Linked DNA regions of Methanothermobacter marburgensis str. Marburg. The protein of the gene in region 2 binds, or shares a complex with, the protein of the main gene of each other region. Links are inferred from orthologs where the notes say so. Each region holds a gene or a part of one and is shown on either strand. Other genes may lie near its edges.

Region 1 (5,884 bases), 1.0 Mb from region 2 along the record:
ATGAATGACCCTTGTCTCTATGCCCCTCCTCCTTGCGTCCAGGATCAGTTCTGTATGTGTGGTTGCAACGAGGGGGTCCCCCGGGACAAGGAGTGCCACATCGGATTTTTCTGCCTCAAGAAGTGGTATCCTTTCCTCCTCAATTTCCTCCCTGCGCAGTATATCTATATCCTTACCGGTTAACTCCTCAATTGCAGATAAACTGGCACCCTGAAGGATTGCAGTGTAGAATTCAGCGTAAACCCTGCTGCAGGCCTTTAAGGCCTTCAGGCCCTTAACTGATATGTCATTTTCATCGTAAAGTCCAAGTCCAATTATGTAAAGCATCTCTCACCCTCTCATAAATCATAACGTTATATAATGTTTCAGGAAAACCAGTATATAAGTGGCTTAAACTGTAACAGGAAGTTCACCATGAAGGGTTTAAAGGTTCCAAAGAAAAAGGCCAATGACATAATCAGGATTTTAACTGAGAAGTCTCTCCTTAACAGGGATTACAGGATAAAGAGGGATGAAAGCCATGTTTACATACCGGTGATCGACACCGGGATTGCAGGGGAATTTGATGATGTTGAGGTCATCGATGATGTTTTTGAGAGAAGTAAACGCTCCCCACGAAGTTTTACTGATATGCTAAAATCCAGGATCCCTGAGGACGTGCTTGCATCCATCAGACGGTCCTTTGATATAATAGGGGATACCGTTATCCTTGAAATACCCGAGGAGCTCCATGAGTACAGGCATGCAATAGGTGAGGCCGCCCTTAAATTCACAGGGCGGAGTGCCGTGTACATGAAGAGGAGTGGGGTGAAGGGTGTTACAAGGACCAGGGACCTTGAACTCATTGCAGGTTCTCCGGTATCTGAAACCGTCCATAGGGAGTACGGGAGCCGTATAAAGGTTGATATAAGGAGTGTGTACTTCAGCCCCCGCCTTGCCAATGAGAGGGAGATCGTTGCCAGGCAGGTGAAGGAGGGGGATGTTGTCCTTGACATGTTCGCAGGTGCCGGGCCCTTTGCAGTTGCAGTTGCAAGGCATGGAAAGGCATCCAGGATATACGCTGTTGACATAAACCCCGCTGCTGTCGGTTACATCAGAGAAAATGCCCGTCTGAACCGGGCAGAGGATATCATAGTCCCTGTTGAGGGTGATGTGCAGGATTTCCTAAATGATAAGGAGTGCTTTGCAGACCATGTGATCATGAATCTCCCGGGAACTGCCTGCGAATTTCTTGATGACGCCATCCGGGCAGTCAGGGATGGGGGCATCATACACTACTATGAATTTTCAAGGGACTTCGAAACCCCTGTGAAACGCCTGAGGGACGCCGCGGCACCCTTCAAAGTGGAGATCCTGGATAGGAGAAGGGTGAAGTCAAGGAGCCCAGGTGTGTGGCATATTGGTATCGACGCAAGAATAAAAAAGGGGTGAGATCAGAACACGCTAAGAACACGCCAACCATTACCTAAAAGAGCTGAAATCACAATGGATCAACTATACCCTCCTCTGTTATGATGCCGTCTATAAGATCAGAGGGTACTATGTCAAATGCAGGGTTGATGACCTCGGTATTTTCCGGGGCTATCCTGCAGCCGCCATAATATAGGACCTCTTCAGGGCTTCTTTCCTCGATCTCAACATCATAAATTGAATTTTCCCTGTCAAAGGTGCTGAGTGGTGCTGCAACGTAAAAGGGTACATTGAACCGTTTTGCTGAGAGTGCAACCATGAGTGACCCTATCTTGTTTGCCACACCGCCCTCTGCCACACGGTCAGCGCCTATTATAACCTTATCTATCATTCCCCTCTGCATGAGGTACCCTGCTGCAACGTCCGCTATCAGTTTAACAGGTATGCCCTCCTGCTGCATCTCCCAGACACTCAAACGGGCGCCCTGTCCCACGGGCCTTGTCTCATCACATATAACCGTTATATTCTTTCCCTGATCCCTGGCGGCCCTCACAACACCCAGGGCCGTGCCGTAGTCAACACAGGCAAGGGCGCCTGCATTGCAGTGGGTTAAGATTGTATCTCCATCATGGATTATGCTGGCCCCATGAGCCCCTATGGCCCTGTTGGTCTCCATATCCTCCCTGTAGATCTTCAGGGCCTCGTCAAGTGGGGACCCGGATTTCATTACACGGTCCACTGCCCAGAAAAGGTTCACTGCGGTTGGCCTTGACGACCTTATCTCCTCTGCAGCCCTTTCAGTGTCCTCGCCTGCAAGGTCTGCCAGGGCAACTCCAAACGCTGCTGTTACCCCAATGGCCGGTGCGCCCCTTACAACCATGTTTTTTATTGCGTATATGACGTCCCGGTAGTTTTCACACTGAAAGTACTCCAGTGAATCGGGAAGTTTTCTCTGATCTATAAGAATGAGTCGGTTGTCCTTCCATTCCAGTGTCTTCATGGTTATCACGGGATTTTCAGTAGTGGCTCGCTGGTGTCATGTCAAGGTGCTTGTCGGCACCCTTTTTCCCTGGGATGCCGTAGGCGTCTGCCCTGCACTGTGTGCATGCCCTGAATACGGGTATTATCTTTTCAACCTCATTCCTGACCCTCTCGATCTCCTCACAGGTTGGCCGTGGGTAGTCCTCCATCTCACCCATCGGTATGAGTGGTATAACGTTCATGAGGGAGGCTCCCCTCTTTTTAACCTCCCTTGCAATGTCGACTATGTGTTCATCGTTGAGGCCAGGTATGAGTACACTGTTGACCTTAACAATGATACCCTTCTCTGCAAGTTTCTCTATACCCTCAAGCTGGTTCCTTGAGAGAACCTCGAAGGCCTCCCTTCCATGGTAGACCTTATCCTTGTAGATAACAAAGGAGTATATCTTCTCACCTATGTCAGGGTCAATGGCGTTCACGGTTACTGTGACTGTGTTAACACCAATCTCTGCCAGTTCATCAGCCTTATCTGGAAGGAGCAGACCGTTGGTGCTGAGGCATTTAAGGAGATCCGGGAACTTCTTGCTGGCCTTTTTGAAGAACTCGAAGGTCTCCTCATTTGCAAGGGCATCGCCGGGTCCTGCGACCCCTATTACACTTATGGGCATCTCGCTCTTAACCTTCTCAACGTGCTTTACTGCATCCTCAGCTGTCATGATCCTTGCAGTGACCCCTGGCCGGTTTTCGCATTCACTGATATCCCTTGTGCAGAACTTGCAGTGGATATTGCAGCGGGGTGCGATGGGCAGATGGATCCTTCCAACCCTGTCATGCAGTTTCTCATTGAAGCAGGGCTGACCCTTTGTTATGTGGGCAAAGCGTGTCTGTCTCTGATCGGGCATGTTTTCACCTCATATCGTCTATTATCTCCCTGACCTTTAAAATCCATTCATCCATGAGCACCTCATCGGTATCATCCAAGGGCTATTATGTTATCCTCTGAAAGGTCCCTTATAACCCGGAATCCCTCGGGTATTATACGGAATATTGCATCGTACACCCTCTTCTCGAGGTTCATTGAGGGGTCGCGGACCGTCATTCCGCTGATATCCGAGATGGGGTCCTCCACCACCACCTCAAATCGGGATGGCTGCCGTACCCCGCCACGCCCCTGTGTCTCCCAGAGCCTTTCAAGTAGCTGTGGAAGGTACGTCTCATCCCTTATCCTCAGGTGGACTGCTCCGGTGGCCTTATCAACCTCCATCTCCACCATGTCCTCAAGGTAAATCGGCTCAGAGGTCCTCTGTGTCTTAACCGCTATGATGAAGACCGGCTCTCGAGGATCAACCCATATTCTCAGGTCATCAACTGCCCTTGCAAGCTGGAGATCCTGAAGAACCTGGCGGGCTATTATCTCATAGACCTCTGCACCCCGGGGGTCGTAGCACTCAACATTTATCCCCATTTTAACCCTCACTGATGTCTTTCATTCCAGAAACAAGGAGGGCCGCTCCAACTGCGCCTATGTGCTGTGAATACGGGGGTACGATGACATCGATACCTCCCAGAATATCACTTACCGCCTTAACAAGGCCCTCTATAAGGGATGTTCCACCCACCTGTATGAGGGGTTCCCTCACATCTATCTCCTGGAGCTGCTGCTCATATACCTGTTCGGCCACCGAGTGGCATGCCGCGGCTGCTGCATCCTCCCTTGAAACTCCCGCTGCAAGTGCGGTTACAAGGTCGTGTATACCAAAGACTATGCAGTAACTGTTGAGCATCGCCTTCTCGTAATCGGCCTTCATTGCCAGGCTTCCAAGTTCATCTATCTCCACTCCAAGCCTCCTGGCTGTTATGTCCAGGAAACGCCATGATGCACCGGCGCAGATACCCCCCATGGTGAAGTTGTCGGGTATTCCATCGTTGACGGTTATGACCTTGTTGTCCATACCCCCTATATCCAGGACCGTTGCCTCCCCCTTCTGGTGGTCTGCCAGAAACACTGCACCCTTGGAGTTCACGCTGAGCTCCTCCTGTATGAGGTCGGCCCCGTAATGTTTCCCTATGGTTAACCTGCCGTAACCTGTGACTCCTATCCCATCAAGGTCCTTAATCGTGTAACCTGTACCTGCGAGGGCCTCCTCTATACCCTTCTCTGCGGAGCCAAGGACATCTGTTGTGGGAAGCCATCCTGTTCCTATGACCTCGTTATCCTCCATCAGCACTACCTTGGTGGTTGTTGAACCTGAATCTATTCCAAGGGTGAGGCCCTCCTGTTTCTCCCTTGCAAGTATGCTCTTCCTTGCCACTATTGTTGAGAGCGCCTCCATACGTATGAAGAGCTCATCGGCCTTTGTTCTCTCTGTGAATGAGTAGGTTACAACCGGAAGCCTTGTGTTCTGCTGTATGAACCTCCTTATCTCATTCCTTACAAGGGCTCCCTCTGCACACCTGAAGCAGGTTGCTATGAAAACCGCGTCGGCATCTGTTTTGCCCTCAACGATTGACATTGCCCTTGCTATCATGAGTTTCAGGCTTGAACTGGCACAGTTGAACCCAAATTTTTCATAGGCCTCGTCTATGTAGTCAAGGTCGGCCTCGGGGATCACTATTTCGGCCCCGAAAGTCCTCGCTGCCTTTTCAATTTCCTTCTGAACACCGCTGTAGTCGGTTCCGCATGAAATCTGGGCTATTTTAACCATTTTGAGCCTCCAGTTCGTCCAGGAATTTGTTTATCCTGTTAACCACATCTATTGTCTCTTCCCTTGTTGTGGGATATTTCAGTTCAAGTGTGGGTATGCCCTTCTTTCTGAGCTGGAATACGCAGAGTTCATTGGTCCTTGCGCATCCTATGCATCCAAAACCAAAGGGGGCTTCCTCCATTATTATGGCGGCATCCGCATCCTCTATGAGGGGCCCAAGGATTGCCATTCTCCCCCTCACACCTGAGGGAACCTCTATTGCCGCATACTTCAGGCCCCTTATCGGGTCCTCCTCGGTTATGTTGAAGGGTGGTGAATCAATTTCAGGGTCTGTGACCTTCTGTCTGATTTCTTTCTGGATTACAAGGGGCTCATGTCCCCTTCTTTCAACAAGATCTGCAAGTATAAGTGAATTTGGTGGAAATATCGCTATCTTCAATAGAATTCCCCCCTGTCTCCCTCCTGGGGTCTTCTGGCTATTTCAACCATGTCTGTGAAGAGGCCCTTTGTGGCATCAACGATTCCCACCGCACAGAGAACCTCACCCTTCTCCTTCAGGGGTACCACGACCACGGGTATCCCCTTGTAGGGTCCCCTCTCAGGTGTCTCCCTTGCTATCTCACCTGATTCAAGGACCTTTTCAAGTACGGGTCCTGTGTAGCTGTCATCGATCACCTTGCCGTCCTCTATTCGAAGACCCTTTGCTTCCCGGCTCCTTATTGTGAGGGGAAGACGACTTACAAGTTCATGTATACACATTCCAAGTTCCTTGAGTTCCTCTCCAGTGG
Region 2 (5,977 bases):
GGAATTCTTCGGCCGTGAGGTCCGCAGCAGGCCACTGGAGGATATCATAAGGGAGGTCAGGGAACTGAGGAAATCCGGGGCCCGAAGGTTTGCAATAAGCGGGGGAACCGGAACACTCTACGGGAGCAGCAGGTTCAGGGGTATTGATGAGGATGCATTCACTGAGCTCCTCAGGGAGATAAGTGAAATCACAGGGCCCAGGAATCTGACGGTACCTGATATAAGGGTTGATATGGTGACCCCTGAGATCCTCGATGCCATATCAGAGTACACCAATGGGTGGGTGTTCTATGGTATAGAGTCAGGGAGCAGAAGGATCCTCAGAAGGATGAAGAAGGGCATAAAACCAGGGGATGTTATTGAGGCTGTTGAACTTGCCAGGGAGCATAATCTGAAGGTTGCAGGGTCATTCATAGTGGGGTACCCCGGTGAAGATGAAAGGGACCATGAGGAGACCCTGGAACTTGCAGATGAGCTAATGCTCGACGACTACTTTGTGAGCATCGCTGAACCGATACCCGGCACGGAACTTGGTGACGAGGTTAAGGGCCTTGAAGATGAGGATAACCCTGTATTCATGGAGCCATCAGACAGGAAGTTCAGGAGTCTGGCTGAGGAGAGGGCATTCGGTTTCATGCTTGATTCATACGTATTCAGGAGCATGCCCATCCCTGTGACCGATGAACTCCTGAGGTCACTTAAGAAGGAGGCCCGGGATCAGCAAGAACATATAGAAACTGTTACGCGTATGTTGAAGAGGGAACTTTAGGTCACATGTAGTTTAATTCCTTGAGAAGAATAATCTGCAGCATTTAATTGAAAATTCTGATGCTAACTCAGCTTCATTCGAAATGCCAATTTTTCTATTATTAATTTTGCAGACATGACATAATCTGTTTTTCTAAATGAGAGTTAAATCATCTGGTAAAATACACATAAAATGCATTAAATCATGCTCCTAACCCTCTTCCGATACAATCACTAAATTACGATTACCACCTGACTCTTCATCAAAAATAGATAAAGGTGGTAAAGCGTCAAATCATAATAAAACAAGCTTTTATGTATTTATCATAGATAAAGGTGGTATTCAGCGTAATTTGATAAATCGCTGAATACGGGTCTTCGCGTTAAAGTTTCAGTCAGCTCCACACATTGGTGCGCCGCACTCTGGACATTTCTCCATTCTGCATGGAACTCCAGGTGTTTTTGGTGCCTCGTATCCGCATTCAATGCATTTGCAGACACGTGGTGCCCCACGTCCAGCACCAAAACCTCTTCCGAAGCCGCCACTTCCCATCCGGGGCAGTGTATCTGCTGATACCAGCGTTATATTTTCTGAATCACAGTCGGGGCACTTTTTGTATTCCTTTTCAGGTGAGATCCACTCAAACTGGCAGTCCATGCACTTGTATCTTCTCCTGTCTGTGATGTAATCACCTCCTTTCAGTATTATTGGTCTGCCCTCGACCAGTGCCTCTGCTATCTTGGCCCGTGCGGATGTCAGTGTCCTGTGAAATGTTGGCTGTGATATACCCATGATTTCAGCAGCCTTTTTCTGTTTTATGTCATGGTAGTCCCTTAACCTGACAGCCTCAAATTCATCGAGGGTTATCTCAACCTCAACCCCTTCTTCACTGGCTTCCGGGGAAAATGCAACCACACGGGGTTCTCCCAGGATTCTTCTGTATCTTCTTGGTCTAGGCATGTTTTGAATATATATTCAAAACTTGTATTTAAAGTTTTTCATCACGGGTCAGAGACCATGAAAAGCCAGTCCCCTAACCAGACCAGCATCACCCTAAAACCATAGAAAAAATATCCCTGTAAACTGCCTGCCGGTCATCCATTCAAGATCCCCATAAAACCAGCGAAAATAATAAGTACCATCCAGTTCATCCTTAATCTCCATCGAAAACCGGATTAGAGGGAATGAGCTCAATAACAGTGACCTCAGAGGACGATCCTATACGGATAGGGGGACCCCATGTGCCTGTACCCTGTGAAACATACAGAAAACGTCCTGAATCATCATAAAGGCCCCTGATAAAGGGGAACATCATTCCAACAAGGAGGTTGAATGGATAGAACTGCCCACCATGCGTATGGCCGGATAGCTGGAGGTCAACACCCCTCTCCCTGGCGTAATCCCAGTCAACAGGAAGGTGATGAAGAAGTATGAGGGGCCTCTTCGGGTCAAATTCCATTATATCAAGGATCGCAGAAAGCGAATGCCTCTCCATCGAATAACCCACACCTGCAACCTGCACCCCCCTGAAATCAACAACACGCTGATCAATACACATGATACCCGCCCCCTCCACTGCAGACCTGAAGTCCCCTGAATAGGTGTCATGGTTGCCAGAAACAAAAAATACGGGAACTTCCACCTTAAGCTCTGAGAGTGTTGAGGCTCCAACGGGCCTTGAACCATCCAGGAGGTCACCTGTTATGAGGACGGCGTCAGGTTCAATTTCAGAGATAAGAGATGAAACCCTCCTGAGGAAACCACTGGACCTCACAGTCCCCACATGAAGATCTGAAAGCTGCACCAGCCTCAGTTCATCGCTGCATGGAAATGGGATCCTGACAGTCCTTACCTCAATATTCCAGCCCTTCAACAGCCCATAGGAAACCATTATGATAGATAAGGCCGCCGCAGGGATAGGGGAGAACGGAATGCCTGGAACAAGTGATGCTGCAAAGGTTACCCCCAGGCCAATGAGGATGTAAACAGCCATTCCCACCCATATCATGGAAACCACATAGGCAGCCCTTGAGATAAAGGATGGGTATACCCTCTCGGAGATTATGGCTGCCGGTAAAAGAAATGTAAGCGGGAGGCTCAGAATTCCCATACCAAGAGATTCCAGGACAGTAAAATTAAGAAGGTAGTATCCTGAGGAGAAGATCAGGATAAATATCAGGACCTGGAACTCTCTCCTCATGGGATCACAGTATGGAGCTTTCAGGTAGTAACTTAACGAGGATGTAGTCGTACATCATTGACTTCCTTATCTCAGATATGTCGCCCAGCCGGTAATCAGAAACCCTCACATCTGCTATCTCGTCATGGTAGCGGTCATAGTTGAGCTTCACACGGACCCCATCAAGCTGGCTTGTTACAGGTGTGGGGGAGTAGACCTCCTTAACGGCAGGCACCTGATTTTCAATCTCGGTCTTAACAAGTATTGAGGGGACCAGAGGTGGGTCCGCCGCCATTTCACGCCTCCTCCTGTCAAGTATATCCTCGACCACCTCAACAAGTTTCCTTAGGGCCCTTATATCCTCACCCCTCTTCAGCCTCCTGGGTATCCTCCCAAGGCCCCCAACATAGGCGTCGGCACCTGGAAGCTCGCTGAGGTCAATCTTCTCAGGGGACCCTGTAACCACCACCGGGATGTTTATGTCACTGAAAAGGTGGGCCTTATCCTTTATGCACTGCTCAAAGCTTCCAAGGGCAAAAACTGCAAGGTCGTGTTCCTCTATGAGCCTCTTTTCATCCTCTGATATCCTGGATATACCCTTACCTGCCCCACGGGCAAGGCCTATCATGTTATCCTTGGCACCGTACCTCCTGAGGTACTCGGATATATCACAGGCCGAATGGGGTAAATGATGCCTTGCCAGGGTCGGTGAGACGATAGCTATCTCAGTACCCGCCATAGGGGCAACCTTAACCTTCCCCAGGAGCTCCCTGGCCTTTTCCCTCACCTTATCCACATCCTCAATTGGGACGGCCAGTGTGAGTATGAGGTCCATCTGAAGCATGTTCTCCTGGAGCACAAATCCGCCGAGGTCCTCAATCAGTTCCTTCATTTCCTCATGGCGGTGTACACCGCCCTGATAGGTTAAAGTTTCGTACATAATTTCCTCTCCAGATACATGTACCTGAATAAAGCCCTCTTAACCGGGTCAACTGGAAGGTTTCTGTGTGAGGGGACCCTGATGCAGTCAAGTTCCATGTAATCGGGGCATACCGTGAAATCTTCATTCAAATCAACAATGGTGAATCCCATGTCCTCAACGATCTCCCTTAGGAAATCTGAATAAACCCTTACTTTTATTTTGCTGTTAATCTCCCGCAACCCCGCAGGGTCATGCCACCAGGGGGAGCAGACCTCAAAGTCTATCTCATCAGCCGAGGAGTACCTGAGGCTTCCAGGATCCACCTCCTGAACAGCCCTGAAAACGGTTCCTATGGCCTCCCTTATCTGGGTGAATGTGTTGAGTTTAAGTTTAACCGCCCCAGCAACTGGTGTCTCAGATAGCACAAATAAAATGTCTGCATCCTCATCCTCAGGTTTGCGGGTCACATGGTACCCCATGACGCCTGCAATCCTCAGTATGCCCTCACACATTGGTGTTGTAAAAATCCTCATTGAGTCACCGATGAAGTCTATAAATACCTCATGAATAAATCTCTCTATAATCATTTATAAGGTGTGCTGATGAGGGTAAGTCTCAGCTTTGAAAAACCGGAGGGCAGTGGACTCTGCATAATGGTGGACCTTCTGAGGGCAAGTGCAACCATAACCTCTGCCCTGGACAGTTTCAGGGAGGTCATCCCTGTTGGGGACGTTGAGGAGGCAACGGAATACTCCAGGATGGGCTATGTGGTGGCAGGGGAGCGTGGTGGTGAGACCCTGCCAGGATTCCTGGCCAACTCCCCACTGGAGGTGAGGGAACATTCAGGTGATGCCCTTGTGCTAACCACCAGTAACGGTACAAGGATCCTTGAGTCAGTTGAATCACAGGCCCTCGTGGGCTGCCTCAACAATCTGGATGCAGTGGCCTCAGCTGCAAGGAATCTTTCGGATGAAGTTGAGGTGGTCATGGCCGGTGTTAATGGCCGCTTTGCAATAGAGGATTTCCTCTGCGCCGGTGAAATAATACGTGCCATTGGTGGTGAGTTTGAAGAGTACGCTGAGGCCTCAGTACTTGCAGTTCAGGACAGGTCCATGGTTGATGATGCCATAAGAAAATCCAGGTCAGCCAGGAGGCTCAGGGAACTTGGTTTTGCCGGTGATATTGAATACTGCCTCAGAAGGAATATAACAGAAAACGTACCCGTATACAGGGACGGCAGGATATCGCTGATCTAAGGGAGGATGCACTGGACATGAATCTGGAGGAGCTGAAGATAATAGGTACCGCACATGTATCTGGAGAAAGTGTTGATGAGGTGAGAAGAACCATACTTGAGATGAAACCGGACGTTGTTGCAGTGGAACTGGACCCCGGGAGGTACAGGAGGCTCATGGAAGAAAAAATGGGGATCAAAAGGGATGAACCTTCCCTCAGGGACGCCCTCAGAAGTGGAAACATTGGTGTCATCCTTGCAGGCTGGTTTTTAACCTATTTCCAGAGGAAGATCGGTGAGGATATAGGTGTCAAGCCAGGCAGTGAGATGCTTGAGGCGATAGATGCCGCCCATGAGGTTGGTGCGGGGGTTGCCCTCATTGACCGTGACATAGGGGTGACCATGCAGCGGGCGATCGGGTCCATGAGCCGGCGGGAAAAGCTGAGGTTCTTTCTTGCAATCATGAGATCCTTCATTGGGGGGGAGGATGTGCGGGATATTGAGAGCCTCAAAAGTGACGACACCCTTGCGGAGGTTATGGGGGAATTCCGCGAAATATCACCCTCAGCATACCGTGTGCTTGTTGAGGAGAGGGATGCCTTCATGGCCCACAGGCTCCTCTCCATTGAGGAGGACCGCGTTGTTGCCGTTGTGGGCGCAGGCCACAGGAGGGGGATAGAACACTACCTCAGAAACCCACAGGAACTTCCACCACTTGAAGAACTCATTTGAATATCCGATAATATCATTCAGACTAATGTCCCGGGCACACCCACAGGCTCCGAACAATATTACAAGACATCATTCAGAGTAATGCCATGCTGGAGGAAAAATATTCATTAAATACCGGTCCAATAAATATTTACTATAGAAAGAGCAGTGTGATATTCAATG

Evidence for each region. The genes of interacting proteins can lie anywhere in the genome.
Region 1: the proteins of MTBMA_RS07600 (region 2) and MTBMA_RS02175 are in contact, whole or in part, in a cryo-EM structure (PDB 9H1L), measured with the Methanococcus maripaludis proteins. The link is inferred for Methanothermobacter marburgensis str. Marburg from one-to-one orthologs. Residues at the interface, in WP_011170365.1 of Methanococcus maripaludis: Ser79, Ser81, Arg82, His83, His84, Ala112, Gly113, Lys114, Asn115, Ile116, Asn139, Phe140, Glu141, Ser142, Cys143, Gly162, Pro163, Arg178, Arg179, Ala180, Gln181; in WP_104837391.1 of Methanococcus maripaludis: Cys8, Asp10, Ala12, Gly13, Ile16, Tyr17, Arg19, Ile20, Thr23, Cys41, Gln43, Asp44, Pro46, Phe48, Asp134, Asn137, Arg138, Val139, Phe140, Pro141, Glu142, Gly143, Arg145, Glu161, Lys162.

Annotation. Positions count from the first base shown.
Region 1 is NC_014408.1:418,495-424,378, reverse strand. What follows is about bases 2,111-4,953. They hold MTBMA_RS02175 (methanogenesis marker 17 protein), read right to left. Parts: upstream 3,857-4,953; coding sequence 3,365-3,856; downstream 2,111-3,364. Other genes in these bases: MTBMA_RS02170 (methanogenesis marker 15 protein), read right to left, coding at 3,858-4,953; nifB (FeMo cofactor biosynthesis protein NifB), read right to left, coding at 2,427-3,293; mtnA (S-methyl-5-thioribose-1-phosphate isomerase), read right to left, coding at 2,111-2,410. Also shown: dph5 (diphthine synthase), read right to left, coding at 1-327; MTBMA_RS02190 (class I SAM-dependent methyltransferase), read left to right, coding at 415-1,431; more of mtnA, read right to left, coding at 1,481-2,110; more of MTBMA_RS02170, read right to left, coding at 4,954-5,096; MTBMA_RS02165 (methanogenesis marker 5 protein), read right to left, coding at 5,089-5,535; MTBMA_RS02160 (DUF2111 domain-containing protein), read right to left, coding at 5,532-5,884.
Region 2 is NC_014408.1:1,430,944-1,436,920, forward strand. Bases 1,911-4,846 are described here. They hold MTBMA_RS07600 (methanogenesis marker 7 protein), read right to left. Parts: upstream 3,868-4,846; coding sequence 2,953-3,867; downstream 1,911-2,952. Other genes in these bases: MTBMA_RS07595 (metallophosphoesterase), read right to left, coding at 1,911-2,948; MTBMA_RS07605 (hypothetical protein), read right to left, coding at 3,852-4,382; comB (2-phosphosulfolactate phosphatase), read left to right, coding at 4,452-4,846. In the rest of the region: MTBMA_RS07585 (methyl-coenzyme M reductase glutamine C-methyltransferase), read left to right, coding at 1-769; MTBMA_RS07590 (DUF134 domain-containing protein), read right to left, coding at 1,139-1,708; more of MTBMA_RS07595, read right to left, coding at 1,902-1,910; more of comB, read left to right, coding at 4,847-5,105; MTBMA_RS07615 (TraB/GumN family protein), read left to right, coding at 5,123-5,815; MTBMA_RS07620 (DUF1922 domain-containing protein), read left to right, coding at 5,975-5,977.